DNA from 3 places in the Arthrobacter sp. TJ-170 genome. Region 1 is predicted to be linked to each of the others. Evidence: riboswitches for the same ligand, from Rfam matches in the RefSeq annotation. Region 1 holds a riboswitch; each other region holds the start of a gene.

Region 1 (3,267 bases):
TTGCTTTTCTCATGGTGATTCCTCCCGTGATCACCCCTGAACACCGGGGGTGGAAGTGGCCACTCGACCCCTCTGCCGGGAAGACGCTCGAACTACCCCGAATGGTTCAATGTGCGGTCGAACTCACAGCTGAATCCCAGATTCAGCCTGCGGCGAGGGCCTTGCCGAGGTCCGTCTGAAGATCACTTACGTCCTCAAGACCCACCGAGAGCCGGATAACGCCGTCCGACAGCCCGATGGCCGCGCGCCCTTCAGCACCCATAGCACGGTGGGTCGTGGTGGCAGGGTGGGTGATCAGTGTCTTCGAATCGCCAAGGTTGTTGGAGATGTCGATGATGTCCAGCGCATCGAGCAGTGCGAACGCCCGCTCCTTCGCCCGGCCCTCGGGGGCGTCCAGTTCGAATGTGACCACCGTGCCACCGGCCGTCATCTGGGCAGCGGCGAGATCGAACTGCGGGTGAGATTCGAGCAGGGGATAGCGCACCCAGGTCACTGCCGGTTGAGCTTCCAGCCAGCGGGCGAGGGTCAGCGCCGAGGACGAGGAGTGGTTGACCCGCAGGGAGAGCGTCTCGAGTCCCTTCAGGAGGGTCCAGGCGTTGAAGGAGGACAGGGCCGGACCGGTGTGCCGCATGAGGGTCTTCACCGGACCCTCGATGAATTCCTTGCGGCCGAGAATTGCGCCGCCCAGGACCCTGCCCTGGCCGTCCATGTGCTTGGTGCCGGAATAGACAACGACGTCGGCACCCAGTTCCGTGCACCGCTGCAACAGCGGTGTGGCAAAGACATTGTCCACGACGACCTGCGCGCCCGCGGCATGGCCGAGTTCCACGACTGCCCGGATGTCGACGATTTCCTGCATCGGGTTCGAAGGGGATTCGAAGAACACCGCGGTGGTATGGACGCTCAACGCTTCTTCCCACTGGTCGAGGTCCCAGCCGTCCACGAAGACCGTCTCCACGCCCCAGCGCGGGAGGACTTCATTCAGGATGACGAAGCAGGAGCCGAACAGGCTGCGGGAGGCGACTACGCGGTCGCCGGCAGCCAGGAGCGCTCCGAGCGCGGTGAAGACGGCGGACATACCGCTGGCGGTGGCGAAGCACGCTTCCGCTCCTTCAAGAAGACGCAGTCGTTCCTGAAACATGGCGACTGTGGGGTTGCCGTACCGGGAGTAGACAAAGCGGTCGACGTCGCCGGTGAACGCGGCCTCCGCCGCAGCCGCGGAGGAATACACGAATCCCGAGTTCAGGAAGAGGGCCTCGGACGTTTCCTCGAAATTGGACCGTGCGAGCCCACCGCGGACGGCGAGGGTGTCGGGCGACCAGGCGGCGGTGTCGTCGTCCGGCCGTTGGATCCGGGGGTAGCCACCGTTGCCGGCGATCGGCTCCCGACCCGCTGCCGGAGAGAACGACGACGGCGTGGACTCACTCACCGGCGTCGCCCTGCCCGTTGGCCCGACTGGCAGCCGCGGATTCGGCACTGCCGGATTCAGGGGTACCGGATTCGGCGTGGGCGGTGGTCGCAAGGCCGCTGGAGCGCCAGCCGCCGTTCGCCTCGAAACCGTGCAGCACGTTGTAGGCGGTGTGCCCGGCAGCCGTTGCACTCTGCGCCGCGGCAACCGAGCGGACGCCCGAGCGGCAGAGGAACAGCAGTTCCCTGCCCTTGAGGCCGTTCAGCTGGTTGAGGAAGGAGACATTGCGGGTGCCGTCGGAACGGTTCCACTCCAGGAAGAGGGGGACGGTCCCGGCATCGGTGAGGTCAGGGACGCCGACGGTCTGCCACTCCTCGACTGTGCGGACATCCACGAGGACGGCGCCCTTGCTGACGCGTTCCACCGCTTCGCGCGGCGTGATGTCTCCGGCGTAGCCGTTGCCTGGCTGCTGATGGGGGGTGTAATGCTGTGACACTGTGTCTCCTCACGCTGTGCACGCTGGTGATCGTGGATCCTGATCGGTGTGCCGAGTAGTCACCTGAGGCACCCCGCCGTGAAAGAGGGTTGCCGGCCAGCAAGTCAGGGCTTGGCACTGGCGCTCGTTACTCCGGATTGAACCTAGCACCGGTAACCCGGTCTGCCACGCTGTGCCGTAATGTGCGGTAACGCCTGCGCGTGCGCTATATGTTCCGGTTCAGGAGACTGCCTGCACCAGGGCTCCGAGTTCGGCGGTCAACTCGGGAGACACCGTGACCGGCTTCCCGTCAATCGACCCGACTTCGGCGAGCAGGCGGACGCTCGAAATCAACCAGACGCCCTCGGAGTTGAACAGGTCCTCCGGCACCAGTGGGCCATAACCGAGTTCCCAGCCCGCATCACGGGCGGTCGCGAACAAGGCCCCCTGCGACGTTCCGGGCAGGATCCCGCTCTCCAGCTGCGGTGTGATGAGTTGCTTGACGCCGTCGGTCACCCGGGCAATCAGGACCGTCGACGTCGGGCCTTCGAGCACCTTGCCGTCGGTGGAGGTGAAGATGACGTCGTGGGCGCCGTGGGAGCGGGCGTAGCGGAGGGCGGCCATGTTCACCGCGTAGGAGAGAGTCTTGGCCCCCATCAGCAGCCACGGCGCGCGCTGCGCGACGGTGCTGTCATAACCGCGGTCCAGGAGGAGTACCGAGAGGCGCTGCCCGCGCAGCCCCTTGGGTAGCGGTGAGACCAGCACCCAGGAGGTCGCACCGGCCCCTTCCTCCCCGCGGGTGGCGACGAGTTTGACCACCAGTTCGCCGTCGTCGCCGGTTTCCTTCAGCGCGGTGGCGATGGCGCGTTCCCACGCGTCCGACGGCGGCACCTTCAGTTCCAGCGCCTCGGCAGAGGTCGCCAGCCGGGCCAGATGCGCCTGCAGCTTCCGGGGCGCGCCGTTGACGGCGAGCATGGTCTCGAAGATGCCGTCGCCGCGCGTGATCCCGGTGTCAGTGACCTTGAGCTGCGGCTGCGTCGCGTCAGCGATCCGGCCGGCGGGGGAGGAGGAGTCCAGGAACACCAGAACAGTCATGGGCACCAGCCTAGCGACCGAGGGCCCCGGGGCGAGCGCTATGGGCCGGCGTTCTCAGGAATCGGGATTGCTTTCCTCGTTCAGGCCGCGCTGTGCCCAGTCCGCTTCGTCAGAGGCCTCCTCAGGGAGGGGATCGGTGGCGTCCGGAACCTGGTCTAGTGCGTAGTCGATGAGCCCGGCGTCGACCCGCTCCTGCTCCGTGGCTGCCGCCAGGGCGTCATCATCCAGGCGTTCGGGCTCTCCTGCGTGCCCCTGGTAGATCCGGTTGGGCAGGAATTCGTTGTCCGGC
Region 2 (3,267 bases), on a different contig from region 1:
ACCTCGGGCAAGCAGATCCAGTCCAACGCGGAGGCGGCAATGAGGGCGGTCTGGGCAGAACATGTTCTGGACGGTGCGTCTCCGAGCGCGAATACCCTGGACCCGCTCCCGGGCTCATATCCGGAGGCCGCGTTGATTCGCGTTCCGACCAACCGGTACGAGCGCAGTCCCGAAACGAGAGCCGTCGCGATCGCCCATCACGGGCCGAACTGTCATGCCTGCGGTTTCGATTACGAGGCCAAGTATGGCGCTGAGGGCGCCGGATTCATTCACGTCCACCACACGGTGCCGGCCTCCTTACTTGGGCCCGACTATGAGATCGACCCGATCACCGATCTGGTCCCGTTGTGCCCGAACTGCCACTACATGGCTCACAGTAGACGCCCCACCCCGTATACCGTTGCCGAGCTGCGCGCCATGATCGCGACCGCGGGGCATTTGCCGGGAGTGGTCGTCACCGCGGAGCAACAGCGAGCGCAGGACGCTGCACTAAGGATCGCCCAAGCTCGCTCTGTTACAGAATGAACGATTCCGGACCGGCATCCGCCGCCCCAGACGACATGCAGCGGGACGACACATCACCGACGTGTCGTCCCGCTCAGAGTTCCCTAGGGTGTTTTGTACGGTTAGATCAGCGTCGCTGAACGGCCGAACAACTTGTTTGAGGCGATCTGCGCCCCGCGGCCCAAAGCTTCAAGCTTGGCTGTGGCGATCTGCGGGTGGAGTCGCCCTCCGAGGCCGCAGTCGGTCGAGGCGATGACATTCTCGCGCCCCACCAAGCTCGCGAAGCGTTCGATGCGCTGCGCGACCAGCTCAGGGTGTTCAACCACGTTCGTCGCATGGGAGACGACACCGGGCACTATGAGTTTTCCGTCCGGCAGCGTGGTGTCCTGCCAAAGGGCCCACTCGTGTTCGTGGCGCGCGTTCGCGGCCTCGAAGGAGTACGACCCGGCGTTGATGCTCAGCACAAGGTCCAATATGTGCCGGAACTCTAGATCCGTCGTGTGCGGACCATGCCAGGATCCCCAGCACACGTGCACTCGGACCTGGTCCTCCGGCAGGCCCCGCAGTGCGTAGTTGAGGGCCTCCACCCGGATGCGGGTGAAGCGCTGGTAGTCCTCGACGCTGGGTTCGGGGTTGATCTGATCCCAGTTCTCAGCGAGGGAGGGGTCATCGATCTGGACGATGAGACCGGCGTCGACGATGGCCCGGTATTCCTCGCGCAGCACGTCGGCCCATGCATAGATGAACTCTTCCTCGCTGGCGTAGTAATCGTTGCCGATCCTGCTCGCCGACCCCGGCGAAAGTGCGGTGATGAATCCCGTTCGGACGTTCGCCGCGTCAAGGCCTACCTTGAGGTTCGCTATGTCCGAGGCCAGTGCATCCTGGCCGATGTATGAAATTGGACCGGTAGCGGAGGGGAACGCCGTGGCGTTTTTGCCAAGCTGGATTCCGCTCTCAGGGTCCTGATACGCTGCTGCGAAGCGAGTCCAGTCGCGCCGATCCGCGAACGACGTCAGTTTGATCGCGCCGGGTTCGCTGCGTACGGCATCGGCGAGGATCGGGTTGTAGTCCGTCAGTTCAAGACCGGCGGTACGCTGGAAGCTGTAGGTCCACCAGGCGCCGTAGTCCACGGCATTCGACATGGCCTTGCCGTACTCGCCATCCCCCGGGATGGTAATTCCGAGGTCCTTCTGCCACTGGACGAGGTCCACCACGGCGGAGGTGAGCAGGCCCTCGAATTCCGGGGTTCGCTGCAGGGTGAAGCCATCCTCAGCGAGGGTTCTGGCGGCGTTGGCGGCGATCAGTTCCGGTGTGCGCGGCAGGGAACCGGCGTGGCTGGTGTGAATGCGATCAGTTGTCATGGTGCTGTTCCTTCCATCGGTCCTGCCATTAGCACCGTTCCGGATGGGAGGTCCGGGGGAAGCTGCAGCGTCACGGAGGCAGGTCTCTCAGCTGCTCTGGATGGTGGGGTTTAGGGCTCTAAATCCACCGGTGACGCAGGCACGCCCTCTCCACGGCCACAGGCCTAGCACCAACAGAAGAGGCTCCCACCATCATGGTGGCGCTGTCAGCCCCACCCAAAAACACCCCGTCACGAACCGAAACGAAGCATCCCACGAAGCTTAGAGCGGTGAATGGGATGAGCGCTGCTAAAGCCTGACCAATTCCCACTTTCGAGATCCATAGGGCGCTCTGTGCTCTCCCCCGGGCAAGGACCATACTGGATACAGAGCAAGCATTGTGAAAGTCATCGCCGGGTCCGTCGCTGTTACGCGCCGTTCCCTGTCGGTGAAGCTCCGCAAGACCAGGGACAAGAAGGCCGTTGATGCCGTTATCGGATGAAGAGCGTAGACGCCTACGGGAGCTCGAAGAGGAGCTCGCGGCAGAGGACCCCGATCTGGCCCACAAGTTACAAGACGCGGGACCATCCAAGCGTATCGGCGCGCGCGAAGTTTATGGGCTGCTGACCATCCTGGCCGGCTTCGGACTAATCATCGCTGGAATCAGCATGCAGCTGACCATTCTCGGTGTCCTGGGTTTCCTCGCAGCAGGCGCGGGAGCTTACCTCTTCTTCAGCGGTTGGAGCACGCGCCGCTTCCCCTGATGTCCCGGTTAGGTCTGTCGGCCGGCGACGAGGCCTCGCGGAGTTAGCGGTGTTGCGGCAGTCAACCAGCCTTCTTAGTGGAGCCCCCTGCCGGATTCGAACCGGCGACCCCCTGTTTACAAGCTCTTTGGTGAGCTTCCGCCAACGGGAACGAACGACGACGAACAAGCACGTCCTTCCGCGCAATTCCCCAGGTTTTCGGCACATTCGAGGTCTACGTTCGTAGCCTTTCGTGTCCGTCAGTTCTGCTTCGCACCGCGGGGTTGGAGGGGATATGGAGGGGTTGTCGGGTCTGGCGAGAGCTGCCTAGTTCGCATTCGCCTTCTCTTTTTTCTGCCAAACTCCGCGCTTCGACGCTCCGATGCTGGCGATGAGGAATAGTACAAGCCCCGCTAGGGTGAAGAAAAGGGCGGCGTCACCGAGTGGGTTCCCAAATAATTGCAGAATGAGGGGTGCTCCAAGCATGAGGAAGACCGCGAACGAAAAGGTGTACAACCAAACCTTGTTCCTGGCCCGCTCCACATCATGTGCGTCACTCGATTGTCCCGCCACTCGCGCGACTATCTGCGGCTTCTCCAACGGCCCGTCTGTCACGAAATGAATGTCAACCCATTCCTTGGGGTTCAGCATCTTTGGCTCGATGTGAACTTCATTTTCGC
Region 3 (3,267 bases), on a different contig from region 1:
GGAACCAGGTGAAACCCGGCCCCTGGGCTACGGGTGCGCGGAGGGAAGCCACCGTGAATTCGTCCGGCAGGGACTCGAGGATGCCCATCAGGTCTTCCTCGTTGGCCATGTGACCGTGCAGCAGCACGAGCAGGGGCGTACCCTCTCGCTCATCCTCGGGTTTCGACCAGACAACCACTTGCGCGTTTCCTGGTGGATTTCCAGGTTCAGGGACAATTCCGGAAGCGGACACAGCGGAGCCGTCGGGTGAGAGAGAATTTGTCATTGCTCCATAGTGGCACGGGTCCACGCGGCGCTACTCCAGACAACGCAGGTTGTCCCGAGGCACGGCCAAATAGCGTCGGCTCTTGTGTTGCACCTGGTGCCTGCACTGGACCCCTTTCTGCAGCGCGCCGCCCACGAATCTCGCCAGAAGGGTGGTGGGGGTTCGGCCAGGGTGGTGTAGGTTTGCCGCCGAATGAAGTGATGCCCGGTGCGCCGGCGTCGTCGTGTCCGGCGGACCAGACGCCTTCGGTTTTGAGCATGTGGCGGAGCTTGCACCTGGGTTGGAGGTTGTGCATGGCAGTTTTCCCGCCGTGCGCCCATGGAGTGACGTGGTCGATTTCGCAGGACATCGATGAGCGGTTGCAGCCGGGATGGACGCAGGTGGGGTTGGTGATTCGTACCCAGTCCTGCAGGTGTTTGGGTGGCCGGTACCTGTCCCTGCCGACGCTGAGCACGGCCCCCGTTTCCGGGTGGACCAGAATCCTGGTGAAACTGGGTGCATGCGCGGCGAGGTGGCAATCGGAAGTCAGGACACCATTGACTCGGAACTCACGCGCCGTCGTCGTCGTGGTAGAACGCGGCCTCAAGCGCCGGTTCGAGCTGAGCTATCTCGGTGAGGAACGCATCATGTCCGATTGGTGAGGCGATGGTGTGCACGGCCACGTTGCCGGGCAGGGCGGATGCCAGCTCATGCGACTGGGAGGGCCAGTACAGCCGGTCGGAGGCAACCGCCGCGACGAAGAACTTCGCCGTGGCATCGGCCAGCGCGGTGGTCAGGCTGCCGCGGCCGCGTGCGACGTCGTGGCTCATCAGCGCCTCGGTGAGGATCAGGTAGCTGTTGGCATCGAACCGTCCAACCAGCTTGTCCGCCTGATGGTCCAGGTAGCTCTCCACCTGGTAGCGGCCGCGGCCATGCGGCAGAGGTGACCCGAAAGGTTCCTCAATGCCCTGGGCCGCGCGGCCGAACCGGTGGCCGAACTCGGCCTCCGAGCGGTACGTGATATGTGCGATCCGCCGTGCCAGACCCAATCCGTGCTCCGGACCGGCCGATCCGTAGTAGTCGCCGCCGGCGAACCGCGGATCGAGCCTGATTGCCTGTACCTGAGCCTGCGCGAAGGCGATCTGCTCAGCCGTGCTTGCCGCTCCGCAGGCGATGACGGCGCAGCGCTGAACGCGTTTCGGGTAGGTCACTGCCCACTCAAGCGCCCGCGCGCCTCCCATGGAGCCGCCGAGCACCGAGTGCCATGAGTCAATACCCAGAAGGTCCGCGAGCAGCGCCTCGGCGCGCACGGAATCGCGGATGGTGACGAAGGGAAACCTCGAGCCCCACGGCCTGCCCTCCGGATCGAGCGACGCGGGACCCGTGGACCCGTAGCAGCCGCCCAGCATATTGATGGACACGACGAAGTACCTGTCGGTGTCGATGGTCCTACCGGGACCAACCAGGCCGTCCCACCAGCCGTCTTCTGTTGAATTTCCCCTGGCGACGTGGGAACTGCCCGTGAGCGCGTGCTCAATGAGCACCGCATTGGAGGCGTCCGCGTTGAGGGTGCCCCACGTCTCGTAGGCCAGAACGACGTCGGGCAGGTGCCCGCCGGTTTCCAGCGTGAGGGGGCCGATGGAAAGCCGCGGCACGACGACGCCGTCAACGGACTCCGCCTCGTGGTGCGGTTCCGCTGTGGTGATCCCTGTCAAACCTGCCGCCTTTGTGAATCGCGCTTGCTCCTGCACACCTCGTGCAGGGCCTGGTCGTCACCCGGGGCACCCCACCGCGAGAGGAGGGTTGCCGGACAGTAAGCCGGGGCTGGTGGCGGGAAGGAACCCACCGCACTGTCACTCGTGACCTCGTACAAGAAAACCCGACCAGGATGGGAAAGGGCAAGTATTGTGACTCGCGGTGAAATGGTCCGGCGTTGACTGGGCCGGCGGGAACGCTTGAGTGGGGCCGCCTCCGTCTATGGGCAACGGGCCGCCCCACTCAAGGGGGACGCCCAGTGGGCGTCCCTGCAGGAAACTCCGGCGGTCTCGGAACCGGGCTCCCTGTCCGCTCCACTATCCGTGGCTGACCTTGGGGTTTGCTTGGGCACTTCACCCCGATAGCTATGACTTAGGTAACCCTAAGTCGAGGCGTGCATCACAAAGTGCCAAAATGGGGCCATGCGCCTGGATCATGTGTCTTATGCCTGCGAACCCGACGGCCTGACGGCCACTGCGGACCGGATTTCCGACGCCCTGGGCGTGGAATTCGTGAAGGGTGGAGTACACCCCCGGTTCGGCACCCGCAACATGATTTGCCCACTGGCCAACGGCCAGTATCTGGAGGTTGTCGAGGTACTCGACCATCCTGCGTCGGACAAGGCACCTTTCGGCCAGGCCGTGCGTGCCCGGTCCGAGGCCGGCGGCGGCTGGATGGGCTGGTGTGTGGCCGTTGACGATCTTGCACCTTTCGAAGAGCGACTGGGCCGCAGCGCCGTACCCGGTAACCGCAAGTTCCCTGATGGTCAGGAGCTGACCTGGCAGCAGATCGGCATCAAGGGCCTGATCGCTGACCCGCAGGTTCCCTACATGATCCGCTGGGATGACGGCACGGAGTCCCTCCACCCGTCCCAGGCGCGGCCCGCGTCGGTACGCCTCAGGGCGCTGACCATCGCAGGGTCCGCCGAGCGTGTGACGGAATGGCTCGGCACCCCCGCCAACCACCCCCTGGACGACGTTGACGTGGAGTGGATTGCCCCCAACGGCACACCGGGCATCATGTCGGTCACGTTCGAGACCCCGAAGGGCTCCGTCAGGATCTAGTCAAGGCCTGCCTCGCGCCGAGCTAGTTCCCGATGCCGATGGCAGGGCCGAACAGAGCAAAGCCGACAAAGCCCGCAATGTCGAGGAACGCATGAGCGACCACCAGCGGCATGACCCGTCTGGTGCGCGTGTAGGCGTACCCGAAGATCAGGCCCATGATTACGTTGCCGATGAACGGCCCGATCCCTTGATACAGGTGGTAGC

Evidence for each region. Region 1 has a riboswitch for S-adenosylmethionine ahead of AC4D1W_RS09755 (rhodanese-like domain-containing protein). Riboswitches for the same ligand answer to the same signal wherever they lie in the genome.
Region 2: linked by a shared signal. The riboswitch ahead of AC4D1W_RS00125 (cobalamin-independent methionine synthase II family protein) and the one ahead of AC4D1W_RS09755 (rhodanese-like domain-containing protein) in region 1 are both predicted to bind S-adenosylmethionine.
Region 3: linked by a shared signal. The riboswitch ahead of metX (homoserine O-acetyltransferase MetX) and the one ahead of AC4D1W_RS09755 (rhodanese-like domain-containing protein) in region 1 are both predicted to bind S-adenosylmethionine.

The regions. Positions count from the first base shown of each region.
Region 1 covers NZ_JBZCNL010000004.1:225,007-228,273, reverse strand. Annotated here, with positions in the region: gene AC4D1W_RS09765 (COG4315 family predicted lipoprotein) at 1-13, opposite strand, end outside; gene AC4D1W_RS09760 (O-succinylhomoserine sulfhydrylase) at 143-1,351, opposite strand; gene AC4D1W_RS09755 (rhodanese-like domain-containing protein) at 1,422-1,904, opposite strand; SAM riboswitch class IV at 1,911-2,036, opposite strand; gene AC4D1W_RS09750 (aminodeoxychorismate lyase) at 2,124-2,978, opposite strand; gene AC4D1W_RS09745 (hypothetical protein) at 3,033-3,267, opposite strand, start outside.
Region 2 covers NZ_JBZCNL010000001.1:20,739-24,005, reverse strand. Annotated here, with positions in the region: gene AC4D1W_RS00130 (HNH endonuclease) at 1-525, shown strand, start outside; gene AC4D1W_RS00125 (cobalamin-independent methionine synthase II family protein) at 627-1,865, opposite strand; SAM riboswitch class I at 1,876-1,972, opposite strand; gene AC4D1W_RS00120 (DUF3040 domain-containing protein) at 2,330-2,608, shown strand; gene AC4D1W_RS00115 (hypothetical protein) at 2,915-3,267, opposite strand, start outside.
Region 3 covers NZ_JBZCNL010000001.1:685,030-688,296, reverse strand. Annotated here, with positions in the region: gene AC4D1W_RS03215 (alpha/beta hydrolase) at 1-265, opposite strand, end outside; gene AC4D1W_RS03210 (HNH endonuclease signature motif containing protein) at 207-719, opposite strand; gene metX (homoserine O-acetyltransferase MetX) at 814-1,959, opposite strand; SAM riboswitch class IV at 1,975-2,109, opposite strand; gene AC4D1W_RS03200 (VOC family protein) at 2,422-3,063, shown strand; gene AC4D1W_RS03195 (CPBP family intramembrane glutamic endopeptidase) at 3,086-3,267, opposite strand, start outside.